One region of the Kribbella sp. NPDC004138 genome, then DNA from elsewhere that is predicted to be linked to it. Evidence: riboswitches for the same ligand, from Rfam matches in the RefSeq annotation. Region 1 holds a riboswitch; each other region holds the start of a gene.
What was found. A riboswitch is a leader RNA that binds a small molecule or an ion and turns the genes downstream of it on or off. The one in region 1 is predicted to bind ZMP and ZTP.
Positions count from the first base shown of each region.

Region 2: it holds a riboswitch for ZMP and ZTP, as region 1 does, so the genes downstream of both, ACWEOO_RS06080 (bifunctional 5,10-methylenetetrahydrofolate dehydrogenase/5,10-methenyltetrahydrofolate cyclohydrolase) here and ACWEOO_RS20730 (glycine hydroxymethyltransferase) in region 1, are expected to answer to the same signal.
Region 3: it holds a riboswitch for ZMP and ZTP, as region 1 does, so the genes downstream of both, ACWEOO_RS11735 (5-aminoimidazole-4-carboxamide ribonucleotide transformylase) here and ACWEOO_RS20730 (glycine hydroxymethyltransferase) in region 1, are expected to answer to the same signal.

Region 1 is NZ_JBSGFZ010000014.1:60,419-63,681, reverse strand. It holds gene ACWEOO_RS20735 (acyl-CoA dehydrogenase family protein) at 1-1,309, shown strand, start outside; ZMP/ZTP riboswitch at 1,391-1,471, shown strand; gene ACWEOO_RS20730 (glycine hydroxymethyltransferase) at 1,500-2,948, shown strand; gene ACWEOO_RS20725 (DHA2 family efflux MFS transporter permease subunit) at 2,999-3,263, opposite strand, start outside.
Region 2 is NZ_JBSGFZ010000003.1:397,958-401,220, forward strand. It holds gene ACWEOO_RS06075 (phytanoyl-CoA dioxygenase family protein) at 1-299, shown strand, start outside; gene ACWEOO_RS06080 (bifunctional 5,10-methylenetetrahydrofolate dehydrogenase/5,10-methenyltetrahydrofolate cyclohydrolase) at 296-1,147, opposite strand; ZMP/ZTP riboswitch at 1,168-1,252, opposite strand; gene ACWEOO_RS06085 (nitroreductase family deazaflavin-dependent oxidoreductase) at 1,268-1,687, opposite strand; gene ACWEOO_RS06090 (NUDIX hydrolase) at 1,707-2,303, opposite strand; gene prcA (proteasome subunit alpha) at 2,339-3,181, opposite strand; gene prcB (proteasome subunit beta) at 3,219-3,263, opposite strand, start outside.
Region 3 is NZ_JBSGFZ010000007.1:112,541-115,803, forward strand. It holds gene ACWEOO_RS11730 (MMPL family transporter) at 1-567, shown strand, start outside; gene ACWEOO_RS11735 (5-aminoimidazole-4-carboxamide ribonucleotide transformylase) at 568-1,446, opposite strand; ZMP/ZTP riboswitch at 1,465-1,541, opposite strand; gene ACWEOO_RS11740 (class I SAM-dependent methyltransferase) at 1,544-2,263, opposite strand; gene ACWEOO_RS11745 (CHAP domain-containing protein) at 2,348-2,872, opposite strand.

The DNA of each region.
Region 1 (3,263 bases):
GCCGAGCGACCACCCGGCGCCGCATCTGACCCGCGCCGCCGGGTTCTACCTGTGGTCGCAGGTCGAGCCCGGGCACGGCTGCCCGATCTCGATGACGTACGCCGCGGTGCCGGCGCTGAGGGCGGACGAGCAGCTCGCCAAGGAATGGGTCCCACAGCTGGCGTCGACCCGGTACGACGTACGGCGGTTGCCGGTCGGGGCGAAGCGCGGCGTACTCGCCGGGATGGGGATGACCGAGAAGCAGGGCGGCTCCGACGTCCGGGCGAACCTCACCACCGCGACCCCCGCCGGGGACGTGTACCAGCTGAACGGGCACAAGTGGTTCTGCTCCGCGCCGCAGGTGGACCTCTTCCTGGTCCTGGCGCAGGCGCCGGACGGACTGAGCTGCTTCGTCGTACCGCGGGTTCTTGCCGACGGCAACCGGAACCCGTTCGCGCTGCAGCGGCTCAAGGACAAGCTCGGGAACCGGTCGAACGCGTCGTCGGAGGTCGAGTTCCACGGCACGATCGGGTACCGGCTGGGAGACGAGGGCGCCGGAGTGCGGACGATCATCGAGATGGTCGCGGCGACCCGGCTGGACTGTGTGCTGGGCTCCGCGGCCCTGCAGCGGCGGGCGCTGGTCGAGGCTGTTTGGCATACGCGGCACCGGAGCGCGTTCGGTGGGTTGCTGGCGGACAAGCCTGCCATGCAGAACGTGCTGGCGGATCTCGCGATCGAGTCCGAGGCAGCGACGGCCCTGGGGATGCGCCTGGCCGCCGCGGTGGACGCCGCGACCGCGGGCGACCCGCAGCAGGCGGCGTTTCGGCGGATTGCGTTACCTCTCGCGAAGTTCTGGGTGTGCAAGCGGACGCCGTTCATGGTGGCCGAGGCGCTGGAATGCCTCGGCGGGAACGGGTACGTCGAGGAGTCCGGGCTGCCGCTGCTCTACCGGGAGTCGCCGCTGAACTCGATCTGGGAGGGGTCGGGCAACGTCAACGCGCTCGACGTCCTGCGGGCGCTGCGCCGCCCGGAGTCGCTCGACGCGTGGCTGACGGAGATGGCTGCCGTTCAGGGTGCCGATCAGCGGCTGGACGCGGCGGCGAACGACGTACTGCAAGCGCTTGCTGACACCGAGAATGCCGAAGCAGGTGCCCGCCGACTGGCTGCGCGGATGGCCCTGTGCCTGCAGGCCTCGCTGCTGATCCGGAACTCGACCCCCACTGTCGCGGACGCCTTCGTCGCGTCCCGCCTGGCGAACGACTGGGGCGGTGTCTTCGGCACTCTCCCCCGCTCAACCCCCTTCCCCGCAATCATCGACCGCGCCCTCTGACACGTTGCGTCCGAAGAACCGGAGTGACGTCTCGCCAGTTCTTCGGACGTAAGCGACGACGGGGGCGGCGCGCGCGATAGGGTGAGGCGTCGCGACTGGCGCGCTAGGTGGAGAACCACCGGGGAGCGAAGAACGCGGGCACCGTGCGCCTGGGTGCCGGCGACCCACTGCAACCGCAGGAGAGACAACGATGACTCAACCCTTCGACGCCGCCGCCGCGTCGGCCGCGTACAACAACGCGCTGCAGGTGATCGCCGCGGTGGAGCCCACGATCGCCGGCGCGATCAAGGCCGAGCTGGCCGACCAGCGGTCCTCGCTGAAGCTGATCGCGAGTGAGAACTACGCCTCCCCCGCCACCTTGCTCACGATGGGCAACTGGCTGTCGGACAAGTACGCCGAGGGCACCATCGGGCACCGCTTCTACGCCGGCTGCCAGAACGTCGACACCGTCGAGCAGACCGCGGCCGACCACGCGCGGGCCCTGTTCGACGCTCCGCACGCCTACGTCCAGCCGCACTCCGGTATCGACGCGAACCTGGTCGCGTTCTGGGCGATCCTGGCCCAGCGGATCGAGTCCCCGGCGCTGGCCGAAGCGGGCGCGAAGCACGTCAACGACCTGACCGAACAGGACTGGACCAAGCTCCGCAAGGCGCTCGGCGACCAGAAGATGCTCGGCATGTCGCTGGACGCCGGCGGTCACCTGACGCACGGTTTCCGGCCGAACATCTCCGGCAAGATGTTCAACCAGCACTCCTACGGCACCGACCCGGCGACCGGGCTGCTCGACTACGACGACGTCGCCCGCAAGGCCCGCGAGTTCAAGCCGCTGATCCTGATCGCCGGCTACTCGGCGTACCCGCGCAAGGTGAACTTCGCGAAGATGCGCGAGATCGCCGACGAGGTCGGCGCGACTCTGATGGTCGACATGGCGCACTTCGCCGGCCTGGTCGCGGGCAAGGTCTTCACCGGCGACTTCGACCCGGTCCCGCACGCGCACGTCACGACGACCACGACGCACAAGTCGCTGCGCGGGCCGCGCGGCGGCATGGTCCTGTGCCAGCCGGAGTACGCCGAGTCCGTCGACCGCGGCTGCCCGATGGTCCTGGGCGGCCCGCTCAGCCAGACGATGGCCGCGAAGGCCGTCGCGCTGGCCGAGGCGCGGCAGCCCTCGTTCCAGGAGTACGCGCAGGCGGTCGCCGACAACGCGGTCACGCTTGCCGACGGCCTGATGAAGCGCGGCGTCAAGCTGGTGACGGACGGCACCGAGAACCACCTGGTCCTGCTCGACGTCTCGTCGTACGGCATCACCGGCCGGCAGGCCGAGTCGGCGCTGCTCGACGCGGGCATCGTCACCAACCGCAACGCCGTCCCGCGCGACCCGAACGGCGCCTGGTACACGTCGGGCGTCCGGATCGGTACGCCGGCGCTCACCACGCGCGGCTTCGGCGCCGACGAGTTCGACCGGGTCGCCGAGCTGATCGTCGACGTGCTCTCCGCGACCACGCCGACGACCACCTCCGCGGGCGCACCGTCCAAGGCGAAGTACGTGCTGGCCGACGGCGTCGCCGACAAGACCAAGGCCGCCTCGGCCGAGATGCTCGACAAGTTCCCGCTGTACCCGGGCCTCGTGCTCAACTGACACGCAAACCAGCGCCCGCTCCCCCGTGGAGCGGGCGCTGTGTCGTGTGATCAGGAGTCCTGCACACCCGTCAGCACGTCCGGCGAGGGCTTCGCGGCGCGCTTCGGCATCAGTACGGCCGCGAGGACCGCGCCGGTGACAGCGATGCCGGCGGACACCCACATCGTGGTGTTCAGGCTGGTCAGGAAGGCGTCGCGCACGCTGTTCGCAAGATCGGCCGACCCCGTCTTCGCGGCCACCGCGAGTCCGCCGCCGAGGCCCTTCTCGACCGCGTCCGCTGCCTGCGCCGGCAGACCTGTGGTGTCGACGTCGTGG
Region 2 (3,263 bases), on a different contig from region 1:
ACGACGCCGTACCGGTCGAGGTGCCGGCCGGCTCGGCGGTGATCTTCAACGGATACCTCTTGCACCGATCACTGCCGAACACCGGCCGGCGCGGACTCCGCCGCGCGCTCGCCAACCACTACATGAGCGCCGAGTCGCTGCTCCCCTGGCACTCCGCGCCGGACGGCGTTCACGTCGCCAAGCACGACTACCGCGACATCGTCATGGTCGCCGGGACCGATCCGTACGCCTACAAAGGCATCGACGACGTCGCCCGGCCGCACTCACGCCCGGACAAGGACGGCGGCTGCGACCGCTAACGCAGCTGGGCCTCGGCGGCGTCGACGGTTTGCTCCAGGAGGAGGGCGATCGTCATCGGCCCGACGCCGCCCGGGACCGGCGTGATCAGCCGGGCGACCTCGGCCGCTTCCGCGAAGTGCACGTCACCGACGTTGCCCTCGTTGTATCCGGCGTCGACCACCACGGCGCCGGGCTTCAGCCAGTCGCCGCGGACGAAGTTCGCCTTGCCGACGGCGGCGATCACGACGTCCGCGGTCCGGACCAGCTCCGGCAGGTCGCGCGTCCGGGAGTGCGCGTACGTGACGGTCGCATTCGATGCCAGCAGCAACATGCCGGCCGGCTTGCCGAGGATCGGGCTGCGGCCGATCACCACCGCGTGCGCCCCTTCGAGCGGCACGTCGTACGCCGCGAGCAGTCGCATGATCCCGCCGGGCGTCGCGGACCGGAACCTCGGGTCCTTGGTGTCATTGAACGCCATCGCCGCGAACGAGCGCATGGTCACGCCGTCGACGTCCTTCGCCGGGTCGATCGCCTCGAACGCGGCCCGCTCGTCGATCTGCGCCGGCACCGGGTGCTGCAGCAGGATCCCGTGCACCGCCGGGTCGCCGGACAGCTTGGTGATCTCCGCGACGAGTTCGGCGGTGGTCGTCGTGGCCGGCAGTACGACGCTGCGCGACGCGATCCCGGCCTTCTTCGAGCGGTTCTGCTTCATCCGCACGTACGTCGCCGAGGCTGGGTCGTCACCCACCAGAACAGTCGCCAGGCACGGCTGGACGCCGTACTGCTCCTGCAGGGCGCGGGCGCGCTCGGCAGCCTTGGCGACCATCTCGGCCGCGAGATCGGTCCCGATCATGAGATCAGCGGTCATCTGGAGCACTCCTGTGTCGCAGAAGGTGCCCAGGCGCGCGGCGAAGCCGGATGGCAGACCGTTCCCCGGTGGTCGTCCACCTCAGCGCCAGTCGCGGTCCGCCGCCAGGATACCGGCCCCTTACGCGCGCTTCAGCGCGAGGACGGGGATGGTCCGGACACCGGCGGTCCGGCGTTCGTAATCGGCGAAGCCCGGGTAGCGGCGCGCCTGCTCGGCGTAGATGCGGTCGCGCTCGGCGCCGGTCACGTCGGTGACCGTGACGTCGTGCTTCTCGGTGCCGATCTCGACGGTGCCCTTACCGGCGGCGACGAGGTTGCGGTACCACTCCGGGTCGGTGGGCGCGCCGCCCTTGCTGGCGAAGACGTAGATCACGTCCGGGTCGGTCTCGTCGGCGAGATACATCGTCGGAGCGACGTACTCCTGCCCGCTCTTGCGGCCGTAGTGGTGCAGCAACACCATCGGTGCACCCTCGAACTGGCCTCCGACCTTGCCTTCGTTCGCCCGGAACTCCTCGATGACGTTCGCGTTCCAGTCGCTCATATCGATCCTCCGCAGTGTGTCAAAGCAATCCTGCGTGGTCCAACGCCAGATAGGCCGCGTCGATTCCGGTCATCGCACCGGGAGTGCGCAGCTCGGCGCGGAACGCGTCGACGGTCAGCTCGACCGGGACACAGTCCTCGGTCTCGTCCAGCTGCTGCTTCCCGTCCGGGCGGCAGCCGCGCGCGATCCCGACGTACTTGCGGTACGTCGAGGACGCCGACGACCACTGCCAGCCGACGATGTCGAGCGACTCACAGAGGTAGCCGGTCTCCTCCTCGAGCTCCCGGGCGCCGGCGAGCGCGGGCTCTTCGCCTGGCTCGACATAGCCGCCCGGCAGGTTGGTGACGACCCGGTCCGGACCGGCCCGGAACATCCGCACCGTCACGATCCGGCCCTCGGGGGTCAACGGCAGCACCGTCACGCCGGACGTGATCCCGGCCGCGGACTTCGGGCCGAACACGTCCCAGTCGACCTCGCGGCCGTCCGGCATCCGGTAGCGGCGCAGGTTCACCGTCAGGAACCGGTGGAAGCCGGGCTCCTCCCCCAGCAGCTCCCACGGCTCCGGATCCCCGACCCGAGCGACATCCAACTGGCCCGAGAACTGCTCAGCCGCCACCTCCTCGGTAGCGGCTGAGCTCTCGTGCCGGTCCGTCACAGCGGACGGTCGGTGTCGGGATCCTCCGGCGGCGCGACCGGCGCGTCGTCCTCGGACGGGGCCACCGGAGCCTCGTCCGCCGGCGACTCGCCCGATGCCTCGGACTCCTCCTCGGCCGGCTCCGTGGGGGCCTCGGCCGGGCGGGACTCGCTCAGGATGCCGGCGAGCGTCTCCTCGGACATCCGCTTGAACTTGCGCACCTGCGACCGGGTCCGGTCCAGGACCGCGACCTCGAGCTGGTCCGGCGTCAGCTCCCGGACCTCGGTGCCGTCGTGGCCGAGCGCGTCCACAGCGAGCCGGAGCGCGCCGGCCAGCGAGATGCCCTCGCTGTAGTGCTCGCCGATGTAGTCCGCGACCTGCTCGGCCGGGCCGCCCATCACGGCGTACCCCCGGACGTCGGCGATCGAGCCGTCGTAGGTCAGCCGGTAGATCTGGTCCTCGGCCGGGCTCGCGCCGATCTCGGCGACCAGGATCTCGACCTCGAGCGGCTTCTCACCGCCGGAGGAGAAGATCGCGCCGAGGGTCTGCGCGTAGGCGTTGGCCAGCGCCCGGCCGGTGACGTCGCGGCGGTCGTAGGAGTACCCGCGCATGTCGGCGAGCCGGACGCCGGCGATCCGTAGGTTCTCGAACTCGTTGTACCGCCCGACGGCGGCGAACGCCATCCGGTCGTAGATCTCCGCGACCTTGTGCAGTGCGGGCGAGCGGTTCTCCGCGACGAACAGGATGCCGTCGGCATATTGCAGCGCGATCGCGCTGCGGCCCTTGGCGATGCCTTTGCGGGCGAAGTCCGCCCGGTCCCGCATCAGCTGCTCGGGCGAGACGTAGAAGGGAACGCTCATCGAAGGTGTCGTCCTCGTCAGTCGATCGAGATCTTGGTCAGGTCAGGGACGCCGAGGCCGGGCCGTCGGGACGCTGGTGCCG
Region 3 (3,263 bases), on a different contig from region 1:
CGCTCGCTGCTGATCGGCGTGAAGGCCGCGGTTCTCAACCTGTTGTCGGTCGGGGCCGCGTACGGCGTGATCGTCGCGGTCTTCCAGTGGGGCTGGGGATCGTCGCTGGTCGGGATCGACGAGAAGGTGCCGATCCCGTCGTTCGTGCCGATGCTGATGTTCGCGATCGTGTTCGGGCTCTCGATGGACTACGAGGTGTTCCTGCTGTCCCGGGTGCACGAGGCCTGGATCGCGACCGGGGACAGCCACCGCGCGGTCGCGATCGGGATCGGCGCGACCGCGCGGGTGATCACCACGGCGGCCGCGATCATGATCGTGGTCTTCCTGAGCTTCGTCCAGGACGACGACCCGACGGTGAAGATGCTGGCGGTCGGCATGGCCGTGGCCGTGCTGATCGACGCCAGCATCGTCAGGATGATCCTGGTCCCGTCCGTGATGACGCTGCTCGGCCCGCGCGCCTGGTGGCTGCCGCGCTGGCTGGACCGGATCGTGCCCGACATCCAACTCGAGGGCGGATCGCCGCCGGCGCCCCCGGCGCCACGGGAGAAGGTGGGCTCGGCTCCCTGATCAGTGCCGGAACAGCCGGACACCGGTCACGGTCCGGCGGATGCCTCGCTCGGCGCACGCCGCGGCGACTTCGCCGGACCGGATCGACCCGCCGGGCTCCACGATGTGCGTGACGCCGTACCGCTGCGCCTCGTCGACGTTGTCGCTGAAGGGGAGTACGCCGTCGGACACCATCGTGACGCCGGTGAGGGGCTCGTCCGAGCGGCGTGACCACCACAGCGCGGCCTTCTCACCGGCCAGGCGGGTGCAGTCGACGCGGGACTGCTGGCCGGCGCCGATGCCGATCGCCACCGCGTCCTTCACCATCACCACGGTGTTCGACTGGGTGTAGCGGGCGACGATCAGGCCGAGCACGGCATCGTCGGGGAGGTCGCGCGGCATCGGCAGCGCGTCGCGCTCCTGCGTCAGCCGCGCGCCGAAGATCTCGCGTACCTCCTCGGCCGGCGGCTCGAACTCCGGGTCGACCTCGAGCACCAGGTAGGTTCCGCGCTTCTTCGCGGCCAGGATCTCGACGACGCCCTCGTCGTACCCGGGCGCGATGATCCCGTCCGAGACGACCCGCTTCAGCACGCCGGCCAGCTCCAGGTCGACCGGGTGCGAGACCGCCACGAAGTCGCCGTACGACGACTTCGGATCGGCGTCCCGGGCGCGGGTGTACGCCGCCGCCACGGTCTCGCCGAGTGCCGCGCCGGCGGGGGAGACGTGCTTGTACGACGCCGCTGCCGGCCTCCCGAGCGTCCGCGCGGCGTCGCGCACCAACTGCCATCCGGTCAGGGCGTCGAGGATGTTGATGTACGACGGTTCGCCCGCGACCACCGTGAACGGCGGGTGCTCGACAGCGGCCGTCTGATGAGGATTCGTTCCGTACCGCAGGCGCATCGGGACCTCCGAGTCGATCGGAGGCGCCCAGGCGGACGACGCCCTGTAGTTCGCTCCCTGGTGGTGATCCACCCTCGCCAGTCGCGGTGGGCCCAGACTACTTCGTGGCGCGGACGACGAGCATCGGCGCGTCCGCGGTCAGCGGCTGCCCGTGCCACCCGCTCTCGATCGTCACGTCGGTGAACCCGGCCTGCCGCAGATCGGCCGTGATCTCCTCGGCCGTCCGGAAGTACAAGACGTTGCGGTAGACCGCGTCGTGGCCGTCCGGGAAGACGTTGTGGGCATCGAACACCACGCGCCCGCCGGCGATCTCGATCAGCTCGAGCCACTCCTTCAGATGCCCGGCCGCGGTGTCGCGCTCGCCGTACGTCGCGTCGCTCGTCCACTGCTCCCACGCGCGGGCGGCCGGGTTGCGCGACTCGAACGCGAACATCCCACCGGGACGCAGCGCGGCGGCGAGCGCTGTCACCGACGCCTGGTGTTCCGCGACGTGCATCATCGTGTTGCCGCTGCTGACCACGAGATCCGCATCGCCGCTCGGCTCGACCACGTGATGGTCGCCGTCGATCCAGGTGACCGCCTGGGCGCCCGGCTGGCGGCGTGCGTAGCCGAGCATCGTCGGGCTCGGGTCGATGCCGATCACCGCCCGGCCCGGTGCAACGAGGGAACGGGTGAGGAGACCGGTGCCGCAGCCGAAGTCGATGACCTTCGTCGTGCCCTCGGCCAGTGACCGGTAGTAGGCGTGGTCGTCGCCCGGCGGGTTGTCCAGGTCGTACAGATGCACCAGCTGCTCGTCGCCGTACGGATCGTCAGTCACCTTTCGCATGCTAGGTCCTCCCCCGGACCAGGCAGTTGGGGAGCCGGTGCGGGGGACGAGTGCCGCACCGGCTCGATCAGGGGATCAGACCGCGGAGACCCAGGCGTAGATGTCGGCGGGACGGCCGGCGTTCCCGGCGTGCTGCGGGTCGAACGGCCCGTGCTTGCGCACCTCGTTGCCCGAGTTGCCCTCGACCGTGGTGATCCTGCCGTCGGTGCCGACGGCAACGACCACGCCGGTGTGCACGCTGGTGTCGGTGTCATCCGGGCTGGTGCCGTAGAGCACGATGTCACCGGGCTGCATGCCGGTGTCGCCGTCGTGCGTGCGGCCCTTGCCCTGGCCCCAGGTGTAGATGTCGCCGGTGAAGCCGTAGTTGGGGATCTGGATGCCGGCCTGCCGCCAGGTCCAGGTGGCGAAGTGCGCGCACCACGCCTCGCACGGTCCGTACGGGTTGCAGTTGCTGCCGGGCGGTGTCTCCTGCTGGCCCACCTCGCCGTTGGCCGCGTTGACGATGGTCGTCCGGGTGTCGGCCGCGGCGGCGGTCAGTGACAGCGATCCGCAGAGGGCGACGGCAACGGCCGCCACGAGGATTCGTACCGAGAGGCGCATGGTCACTCCGATCGGGAGAGGGGGCGGTGGAAACCTTCGAGCGCGCGACCCCAGTATGTGACTGATTAACCTCACAGAGCCATTGCGGTGGCATCAAGTTACCGACACGCTGATCGTAAGACGCTTGTCCCAGATATTGAGATACGAGCGAGCCCAACTTGACCCGCTCGCCGGTTGTCGGCGAATAATGCCTACATGCGATCGATTCTCCTCGTACTTGTGCGGCGCGCCGACTGACGCGACCACAGAGTCGAGCGCGCCCCTTCAGCCAACCCGGCGGAAGGGGTTTTTTGTTGCCAATGCGACTATCTGCGACCCAGTAGCGCGGCGGGAACGACCACGAGCGAGGATGGATCGGTCGCGAAAAGCGCAGCTTTTTCGGCACAACAGC